3 linked regions of the Nitrosopumilus sp. b3 genome follow. The main gene of each other region encodes a partner of the protein of the gene in region 2 in a complex. Links are inferred from orthologs where the notes say so. Each region holds a gene or a part of one and is shown on either strand. Other genes may lie near its edges.

Region 1 (2,881 bases), on a different replicon or contig from region 2:
GGGTTAATCAGATACAACCCAAAGGGGCATTGGAAGATTGAAGGGCAGTTATGCAGAAGATGTTGGGATGAAAAGAAAGCAGAGTTTGGATAAAGTTGGGATTATTTAAAAAAATTAAATGCGAAAAATGTGACAAAAAATTTTCAAAGCAAGAAGAGATGATGAACCACATACAAATTATTCATGGCAAGGATTTACAGTATGATTGCAAAGAATGTAACAAATTTTTCTCAAACATGGAAGACATGAGGACACACCTACAAAGAGAACACAGTTACAAAAAAGACAGATAGATTAGATTGCTTTAACAGTTTTAACTACTGGTGGTCTTACTTTGGTAAAGACTCTGAATCCACAAATACATTTGATTTCAGGCAATCTCGATAGCTCAGTGTTTGAAACAGATGTTCCACATCGCAGACAAGAGTAATTTACTTCAAATGTCTCAACAGGAGTCTCTTCTATTTCTTCATCAAAATTTTCTTCAACCATGTTTATCATCAAAATTTCTATAATTTAAGGCTACCAGATTATGTCAAAGACAGTTCAATGTAAACGTCATCAGGAATCTTTAGTCTCATTAGTTGTCGTATAGCTTTATCATCAGCGTTGATGTTGATTATTCTTCGGTGCATCTTCATCTCCCATTTCTCATAAGTTTCAGTACCGCTGCCGCAAGGAGATTTTCTAGTTGCAACGTGTAATCTTTTTACTGGAAGTGGAGTTGGACCTTTGACTTTAACGCCAGTTTTTTTACCAATACCCATTATTTCCCCACAAACACCATCCAATTTTGGTAGACTGGTTGATGTGAGTTTGACACGGGCGGTTTGAGTCATAAAGAATCCGCCTATGGTTTGTACTCTTCGGTAATTTCCTTTACAATTCCTGCTGCGATAGTTGCGCCCATGTCTCTCAGGGCGAATCTACCCATCTCAGGGAATTCTTGGAATGTTTCAATACAAGTTGGTCTAACCGGTCTGATTTTAACAATTGCTGAGTCACCAACTTTGAGGAACTTTGGATTTTCTTCCTCAACTGCACCAGTTGCTGGGTTAATCTTTTGGAGGAACTCAGTAACAGTTGCTGCGACTTGTGCTGTGTGTGCGTGCATTACTGGAGTGTAACCAGGTGCAATTGCTGTTGGGTGATGAATTACAATGATTTGTGCTTTGAATTCTTTTGCAACATTTGGTGGTGCATCAGGAGTTCCAAGTACATCGCCTCTCTTGATATCTTTCTTTTCAATACCTCTGAGGTTAAAACCAATGTTATCACCTGCTTCTGCAGATGGCATTTCTGTGTGGTGAGTCTCAATTGATTTGATTTCACCTTGTGCGCCAGATGGCATGACAATGATTTTTTGGTTAGCTTTCATGATACCAGTTTCAACTCTACCTACTGGAACTGTACCAACACCTGTAATGGTGTAAACGTCTTGAATTGGTACACGTAGTGGTTTACCAACTGGTTTCTCAGTTACTGTAAAGTCATCAAATGCTTCAAGTAGTGTTTTACCAGAGTACCATGGCATGTTCTCGGTTTTCTTAACCAAGTTATCGCCTTTCCATCCAGAAACTGGAATGAATGGTACGTTCTCTAGTTTGTAACCTACAGATTTTACTAATTTTTCGCCTTTCTCTTTGGCTGCTTTGAATGCGTCTTCTTTGTATTCAACTGCATCCATCTTGTTGATTGCAACAATTAGTTGGCTTACACCGAGTGTCTTGAGCAAGAATGCGTGTTCTCTTGCTTGTCCACCTGCTGCAATTGCAGTGTCAGTTTCACCTTCTTTTGCAGAAAGTACTAAGATAGCGGCATCTGCTTCAGAAGCGCCTGTAATCATGTTTTTAATAAAGTCCCTGTGACCAGGAGCGTCAATCAAAGTAAAGAAGTACTTTGGAGACTCAAACTTTTGGAAAGCTAAATCGATTGTAATTCCTCTTTCTCTTTCGTCTTTAATATTATCCATTACCCATGCATACTTGAAGGTGTCACCTTTTCCGGTCTTCTCGGATTCTGCACCGTGAGCTGCAATAGTTCTTTCATCTACAACTCCAAGATCCATCAAAAAATGACCCATAGTAGTTGATTTTCCATTATCAATATGTCCTGTAACAATCAGGTTCAAGTGGGGTTTATCTGCCATATCAAGTGCGTATCTGAGGGCATTTATTACTGTTATGAATTTTTGAAGAAAAATTAAAAAAAATTCAATAAATTTCAGATCATAAAGTTTTCTCAAAAGCACATAAATCAAAGGGACAAAAAGAAAAATTATGAAAATTACAGTTTCAGTTATCAAAGCAGATGTTGGTGGAGTTGGAGGTCATACAAAACCAAGTGACGGACTAATCCAAGCTATTAGAGACACCGTCAAAAATTCAGGAGATTTACTAATCGATCATTACATTGGTTATTGCGGAGACGATACCCACATTGTCATGACACATACACATGGTGTTGATAATGAAAAAATTCACAAGTTAGCATGGGATGCTTTTATGGCGGGAACCCAAGTTGCAAAAGAAGAAGGATTGTATGGTGCAGGTCAAGACTTGCTAAAAGATTCTTTTTCTGGAAACGTAAAGGGGATGGGTCCAGGAGTTGCAGAGATGGAGTTCGAGGAGAGACCAAATGAGGCATTCACAGTCTTTGCTGCAGACAAAACAGAACCAGGAGCATTCAACTATCCAATTTATAGAATGTTTGTAGATGCACTAAGTAATACAGGATTAATTGTAAACAAGAGTCTTGCAAAAGGAGTAAAGATGCACATCATGGATGTTGAAAAAGCACAAATTGCAGAACTTGAATTATGGCAAGACAAACCAACAATTGAAGCAGCACTAATGTATCCAGGAAGATATGTTGTAGATTC
Region 2 (2,854 bases):
CGATGTTTTCTTTGATGATTACTACAAGAGTGGTATGGTTTTGAGAAATAAAAGTATGGTACTAGAAATTATTTACATTTGTTTATTTTTTTTCGATATTTTTTACATCAATAAAGAAATCAAATAATCAAAGTTATCTTTAATATTATTACTAGAAAATTAATGCCCTCAGAGATTAACAATGAGATAAAAAAACTGCAGGAAAATATCTTAAGAATTGAGGAGAGAATTGCAGAGTATTTGAGGATGAAATATTATGAAGGGGTTAAAAAATCACTTCGTGTACTAGAATCAGATTTAAAATATCTGAGCATCCTTGCAAACGGCGCACCCATTGACAAAGAGGAAGACAGAAGACTAATGGAGTTTTTGAGAACCCATTATGACTATTTGCAAAAAATATCCGTTCCAGCATAAGTTTTCAAAACATTCCTTTTATTTTATGCAGACATACACATATCGTGGCAGAGATTAGATGCAAAAAGTATGGTTTTGGATGCAACTATGTCCTTAAAGGAAACCCAGAGAAAATTGTTTTTGATTATTGGGAACATATGAACAAAGAGCACAAAAGTAATCACTCAGATACTAAATGAGAAAAACTGCAAGGTAACAAATTCAAGATTCTCTAACCTTTGGCAAATTCCAGTTTAGCTTCATTGCCAATAGCCGGATTCCCGTAGCTGTAACAATTCCAATTATTGATGCTATCTGAATCTCAACTCCAGAGGATAGCGTAACATAGAATATCACAATTCCAATAATTGATGCAATTGCATACACTTCTTTTACAAACACAATAGGAATCTCGCGAACAAAGACGTCTCTGAGAATTCCACCCCCAATGGCTGTGATCATTCCACCAAACAGCATTGGCAGGAAATTCAGTCCAACTATCTGGTATGCGATTGATGCGCCCAAGATTGAAAAGACTCCCAATCCGACTGCATCAAAGACCAGCCAGACATTCATCTGTTTTTTCATTTTTGTAAACAAGAAAAACATCACAACCCCTGCAATTACAGTCAGAGATACATAGATAGGATCAGAGAACGCAGTTGGGAATCTTCCAAATATTACATCACGTGTGACACCGCCTCCAACTCCAACTACAGTTGCCAAGACAATAATTCCAAAAATGTCAGCTTTGTGAGAGATTGCCTTGGAAGCTCCAGTTACAGCAAATGCAATTGTACCCAAGTAATCTAAAATGCTGATAAAGCCATCAATTGGAAAAGAAAAATCTACCAAACAATACTGTGGCACAAAGATTACTAATTAAGATTAATGAAAAAGATCGGATCTAATTTTAGAAATTAAAAATTAAATTGAAAAAAGTAAAGTTGCTTAGCCAAATAGTGAGGATAATCCTTCCATGGCTGCTTCTTCGGTCTTGCCTTCTTCTTTTGGTGCTTCTTCTTTCTTTGCTTCACCACCGGCTGCTGCCTCTGCTGGGGCGGCTGCTGCTGCAACTGCTACAGGTGCGGCTTTGACTGCCTCATCGATGTTAACATCGGCTAGGGCTGCTACCAGTGCTTTAACTTGAGCATCATTAACTTCTGCACCAGATGCTTTGACAACTGATGTGAGGTTTGCTTCGTTGACTTCTTTGTCTAGTTTGTGAAGAAGTAAAGCAGCGTAAACATATTCCATTGTATCGAGATTTTCTTGGGGCATAATATAAAACTATGGAGAAATTACGCCTAGAAAACTCAGTTTAGAATCTTTAGACTCCGGCAGACAGCATAAAGTGTTCTTTTGAGATTTTTGTCAATCAGAGTATCCTTTCTATTTCGAAGTACTCGCTTTGCCTCATCACGTTCTGCACCTGGTGGCAGTGACAAAACTGCATTGATTAATTCAGGCAATGAATGTCGAATCCATCCATCTAGCATGTCGTAAATTTTTGGTGGCAAGATATCACACTTGTCAACATCTAGATCTAAAACTGCAGTGTAATTTTCATGCTCCACTCTATACACCAATGCAAGAACTACATTGTCTGGAGTCGGATGTTCTAGAATTTCACGGGAGCGCTCACCTGTTTTTCCTTGTGCAATCTTGTTTTTGAGACCAATTGGATTTACAATGACTCCGTTGATTCCTACTTTTCGTCCATCAACTCCGGTAACTACACCAAAGATAAAGTCGTTGAATTCACCATTCTTTTTGACTGAAAATATGTGAACCCCTTCTTTGAGAGTAGGTTTCTTGCCAAACATGAAAAGAGTGACCCAAGTATTCTATTTAATGTATTATTAATCGACAATTCTTAATATCGGGATAGGGCAGGCTTCATCGTTGGATAAAAAAGAGATTCTAAAAGAATTTTCAGCAGATCCTGACAGATATTATAATGTCAAGCTATTTGCAGAACAAGGATTTGTCAGAAAGTCATGCACAAAATGCCACAGATTCTTTTGGACTCTTGATTCAGGACGAGATTTGTGTCCTGATGATGGAGCTGACACTTATTCATTTATTGGAAATCCCCCAACTACAAAGAGATTTGATTACACTCAAGCTTGGAGACAAGTCGAAGAGTTTTTTGTAAAAAACAATCACAAGTCAGTGAGCAGATATCCTGTAGTGTGCAGATGGCGAGACGACTTGTTCTTTACTATTGCATCAGTTGTTGACTTTCAAAGAGTAATGGGTTCAAAGGTAGTCTTTGAGTTTCCTGCAAACCCATTGGTAGTTCCGCAGACTTGTTTGAGATTCAAGGATTTAGAGAATGTCGGAGTTACAGGACGACACTTTTCGAGTTTCTGTATGATTGGACAGCATAGTATTCCAGAGGGAGACGGATACTGGAAAGACGAGTGCGTTGATTTGGATTATAGATTATTGACTG
Region 3 (2,907 bases), on a different replicon or contig from region 2:
TATTCTCTTCGAAAAAAGGAGACACCGTGATTATTTTTGAGGAAAAAAACTCTCACAATAAACAACTAGGAAAAAACCTTCAAAAAATTGGCATAAATTTAATCCATTTTGATGTTCCCTCTGAAAAGACATCCCAAATGATTTATTGCACATTTTTCTCCCAAATGCTTTCTCTAAACGAGGCAAAAAAGCAAAAAAAGAAAGAATGCCATTTTGTTACACAAGAAAAAATTCGGAATGTTTCAAACCAAATGATCTATTGATCTTTTGCAAGGCTAAGGTTTAATACCTGAATACTAGGGTCTGCGAATATGGTAAAATTCAAGTCAACAGGTGAAGTTCTAAAAATTATCAAGAACAAAGACCAAATTCGTAACTTTGGTGTTATTGCTCACGTTGACCATGGTAAAACTACAATGAGTGACAGCCTTTTGGCAAACTCTGGAATTATTGCACCATCTGCTGCTGGCAAAGCTTTGGCAATGGATTTTGACAAGGAAGAACAAGCAAGAGGAATTACAATTTATCAAGCTAACGTTACTTTACACTTTACAAAAAATGATAAAGAATATGTCATTAACATGATTGATACTCCTGGACACGTAGACTTTAGTGGAAGGGTTATTCGAAGTCTTAGAGCAATTGATGGGGCAGTTGTAGTATGTGATGCAGTTGAAGGTATAATGACTCAAACTGAAACTGTAACTAGAATGGCTCTGGAAGAACGTGTAAAACCAGTTTTGTTTATCAATAAAGTTGATAGACTAATCAAAGAACTAAGATTAACTCCTGAAAAAATGCAACAGCAATTAGCAGATGTTGTATCGAACTTTAACCAATTAATTGATACATACGCTGAACCTGAATACAAGGAAAAATGGAAAGTATCCATTCAGGATGCTAGTGTGACATTTGGTTCTGCAAAGGATAGGTGGGCAATTAACCTTGATTTGATGAAAGAGCGTGGAATTTCATTTAAAGATGTAATTGATGCATATGAAAATGAAAAAGTTGCTGAATTAGTTGAAAAAGCACCCCTAGCTGATGCTGTACTTGGAATGGTAGTAAAACATCATCCAGCACCCCATGAAGCAGTAAAGTATAGAATTCCACAAATTTGGAAGGGTGATTTAGATTCTGATGTTGGAAAAGCATTGCTTGCATGTAGCGATGAGGGCCCAACCATTATGATGATTGTAAACATGGTTTTAGATCCTGCAGCGGGACCTGTAGCGATTGGTAGATTATTTTCAGGCAAAGTCAAAGATGGCCAAACAATTAACATTATTGATGCAAAGAGAGAGGGACGTATACAATCTGTAAATTTCTTTATGGGCAACCAAAGAGAGCAAGTAGGAGAATTAGGAGCTGGAAACATTCCTGCATTACTTGGACTTACTGAAGCTAGAGCAGGAAATACTTTGTCTTCTGTTAAAGACATCCCAATGTTTGAAGGAGTACACTATGTTTCAGAACCTGTTGTTCAAATCGCAATAGAACCTAAACATCCTAAAGATTTACCTAAACTTGTTGAAATTCTCAAGCAACTAACAATTGAAGATCCTAATCTTATTGTAAAAATTGATGAGGAAAGTGGCGAAACGATTGTTGCAGGTATGGGAGTTTTACATCTTGATGTTGCTACACATAGAATCCAAGATGCAAAATGTGAAATTGTTACATCTGAACCTTTGATTAACTATAGAGAAACTGTAAAGGCTGGTTGCGAACCAATCATGGCAAAATCTCCAAATAGACACAATAAAATTTTCATGAAAGTAGAACCGCTAGAGCCTGAAATTGCACACATGTTAAGAACTGGTGAAATCAGTGACATGAAAGACAAGAAAGTGGTTGCAGAGCTATTGAAGAAAGCTGGATGGGACACTGATACAATTAAGAGAGTAATGAAATTTGATTCTCGAGGAAATGTTTTGATTAATGGAACAAAGGGTGTACAATTTGTACAAGAATCTACTGATTCAATTAATTCTGGATTTGAAGAAGTGATGAAAGAGGGACCTCTATGTAAAGAGCAGATGAGGGATTGCAAGTTTATCTTTACTCACTTTGTTCCTCACGAAGACACTGCACACAGAGGACTCTCTCAATTAGGTCCTGCTTCTCGTAGAGCATGTATGGGTGCATTGTTAACTGCAGGAACTGCAGTTTTAGAGCCAACTTTAGCTATTGAAGTTCGTGTACCAACTGATTTAGTTGGAAACGTAGCAACAGTTCTTTCTGGAAAGAGAGGTAAAGTACTTGACATGTCCCAAAAAGGTGCCTCCAGTATCATCACTGGTGAAATTCCAGCTTCTGAGACATTTACACTATCTGAAGAAATGAGAGGTCAGACGGCAGGACGTGCAACATGGAATACTTCGTTTAAGGAATGGACTGAAGTGCCAAAATCAATGTTAGGACCAGCAGTTGCTGATATTAGAAAGCGAAAAGGACTTGCACCAGAACCACCAAGTGTCAACGAATTTATCGACAAAGAGTAAAAGGATACGCACCCTCTTTGTGAGTAAAATTGTACTGTAACTAGAATTATGATATGAGGTTGTTTGTTGAATAGAATTTAAAACCAAAAATTCAGTAAAAATACAATGTGTGCTATTTGGTTTGTATTCGAAAAAAAAGATACAGACTACTTTGCAAATATCATCAATGATCTAAGTTCTAAATATAATGCTCATCCCTTCAAACCCCATATCACAGCTTATGGGTTAGTCAATATCGATCTTGATGAATTAGACAATATCGTCAGAAATAGTATTCAAGGTGAAAAACAGTTTATCATTGAAAAAAGCAGTGTGTCCTATTCTGATGTTTTTTGGAAGACGTTGTTTGTAGAATTTCATCCAAACAAACCATTGACAAGAATAAACAAAAAATTAACAGAAT

What was found. The genes of interacting proteins can lie anywhere in the genome.
Region 1: the proteins of rpl12p (region 2) and tuf are in contact, whole or in part, in a crystal structure (PDB 3WY9), measured with the Pyrococcus horikoshii proteins. The link is inferred for Nitrosopumilus sp. b3 from one-to-one orthologs. Residues at the interface, in WP_010886059.1 of Pyrococcus horikoshii: Glu96, Glu97, Leu100, Leu103, Ser104, Ala105, Leu106, Phe107, Gly108; in WP_010885563.1 of Pyrococcus horikoshii: Lys125, Glu126, Phe129, Arg132, Thr133, Lys165, Leu166, Thr169, Lys324, Gln326, Leu359, Ala360, Ile369, Glu372, Ile384, Ile422, Ser423, Gln425.
Region 3: the proteins of rpl12p (region 2) and C6990_RS04395 are in contact, whole or in part, in a crystal structure (PDB 5H7L), measured with the Pyrococcus horikoshii proteins. The link is inferred for Nitrosopumilus sp. b3 from one-to-one orthologs. Residues at the interface, in WP_010886059.1 of Pyrococcus horikoshii: Leu100, Ala101, Gly102, Leu103, Ser104, Ala105, Leu106, Phe107, Gly108; in WP_048053510.1 of Pyrococcus horikoshii: Pro161, Met164, Met165, Phe168, Ser169, Ile172, Val195, Glu196, Phe202, Leu211, Ser212, Val213, Met216, Lys222, Phe223, Asn224.

The regions. Positions count from the first base shown.
Region 1 is NZ_MU078694.1:69,476-72,356, reverse strand. It holds tuf (translation elongation factor EF-1 subunit alpha), read right to left. Parts: upstream 2,150-2,881; coding sequence 851-2,149; downstream 1-850. Other genes in the region: fbp (fructose-1,6-bisphosphate aldolase/phosphatase), read left to right, coding at 2,280-2,881; rpsJ (30S ribosomal protein S10), read right to left, coding at 531-839; C6990_RS02275 (TFIIB-type zinc ribbon-containing protein), read right to left, coding at 295-501; C6990_RS02280 (C2H2-type zinc finger protein), read left to right, coding at 96-293; C6990_RS02285 (hypothetical protein), read left to right, coding at 1-93. UniProt on the Methanocaldococcus jannaschii protein: GTP hydrolase that promotes the GTP-dependent binding of aminoacyl-tRNA to the A-site of ribosomes during protein biosynthesis.
Region 2 is NZ_MU078696.1:296,873-299,726, reverse strand. It holds rpl12p (50S ribosomal protein P1), read right to left. Parts: upstream 1,654-2,854; coding sequence 1,348-1,653; downstream 1-1,347. Other genes in the region: alaS (alanine--tRNA ligase), read left to right, coding at 2,302-2,854; C6990_RS07790 (hypothetical protein), read right to left, coding at 1,713-2,222; C6990_RS07800 (trimeric intracellular cation channel family protein), read right to left, coding at 619-1,251; C6990_RS11055 (hypothetical protein), read left to right, coding at 462-596; C6990_RS07805 (hypothetical protein), read left to right, coding at 163-417. UniProt on the Methanocaldococcus jannaschii protein: Forms part of the ribosomal stalk, playing a central role in the interaction of the ribosome with GTP-bound translation factors.
Region 3 is NZ_MU078694.1:387,482-390,388, reverse strand. It holds C6990_RS04395 (elongation factor EF-2), read left to right. Parts: upstream 1-311; coding sequence 312-2,504; downstream 2,505-2,907. Other genes in the region: C6990_RS04390 (hydrolase), read left to right, coding at 2,610-2,907; C6990_RS04400 (sugar isomerase), read left to right, coding at 1-263. UniProt on the Methanocaldococcus jannaschii protein: Catalyzes the GTP-dependent ribosomal translocation step during translation elongation.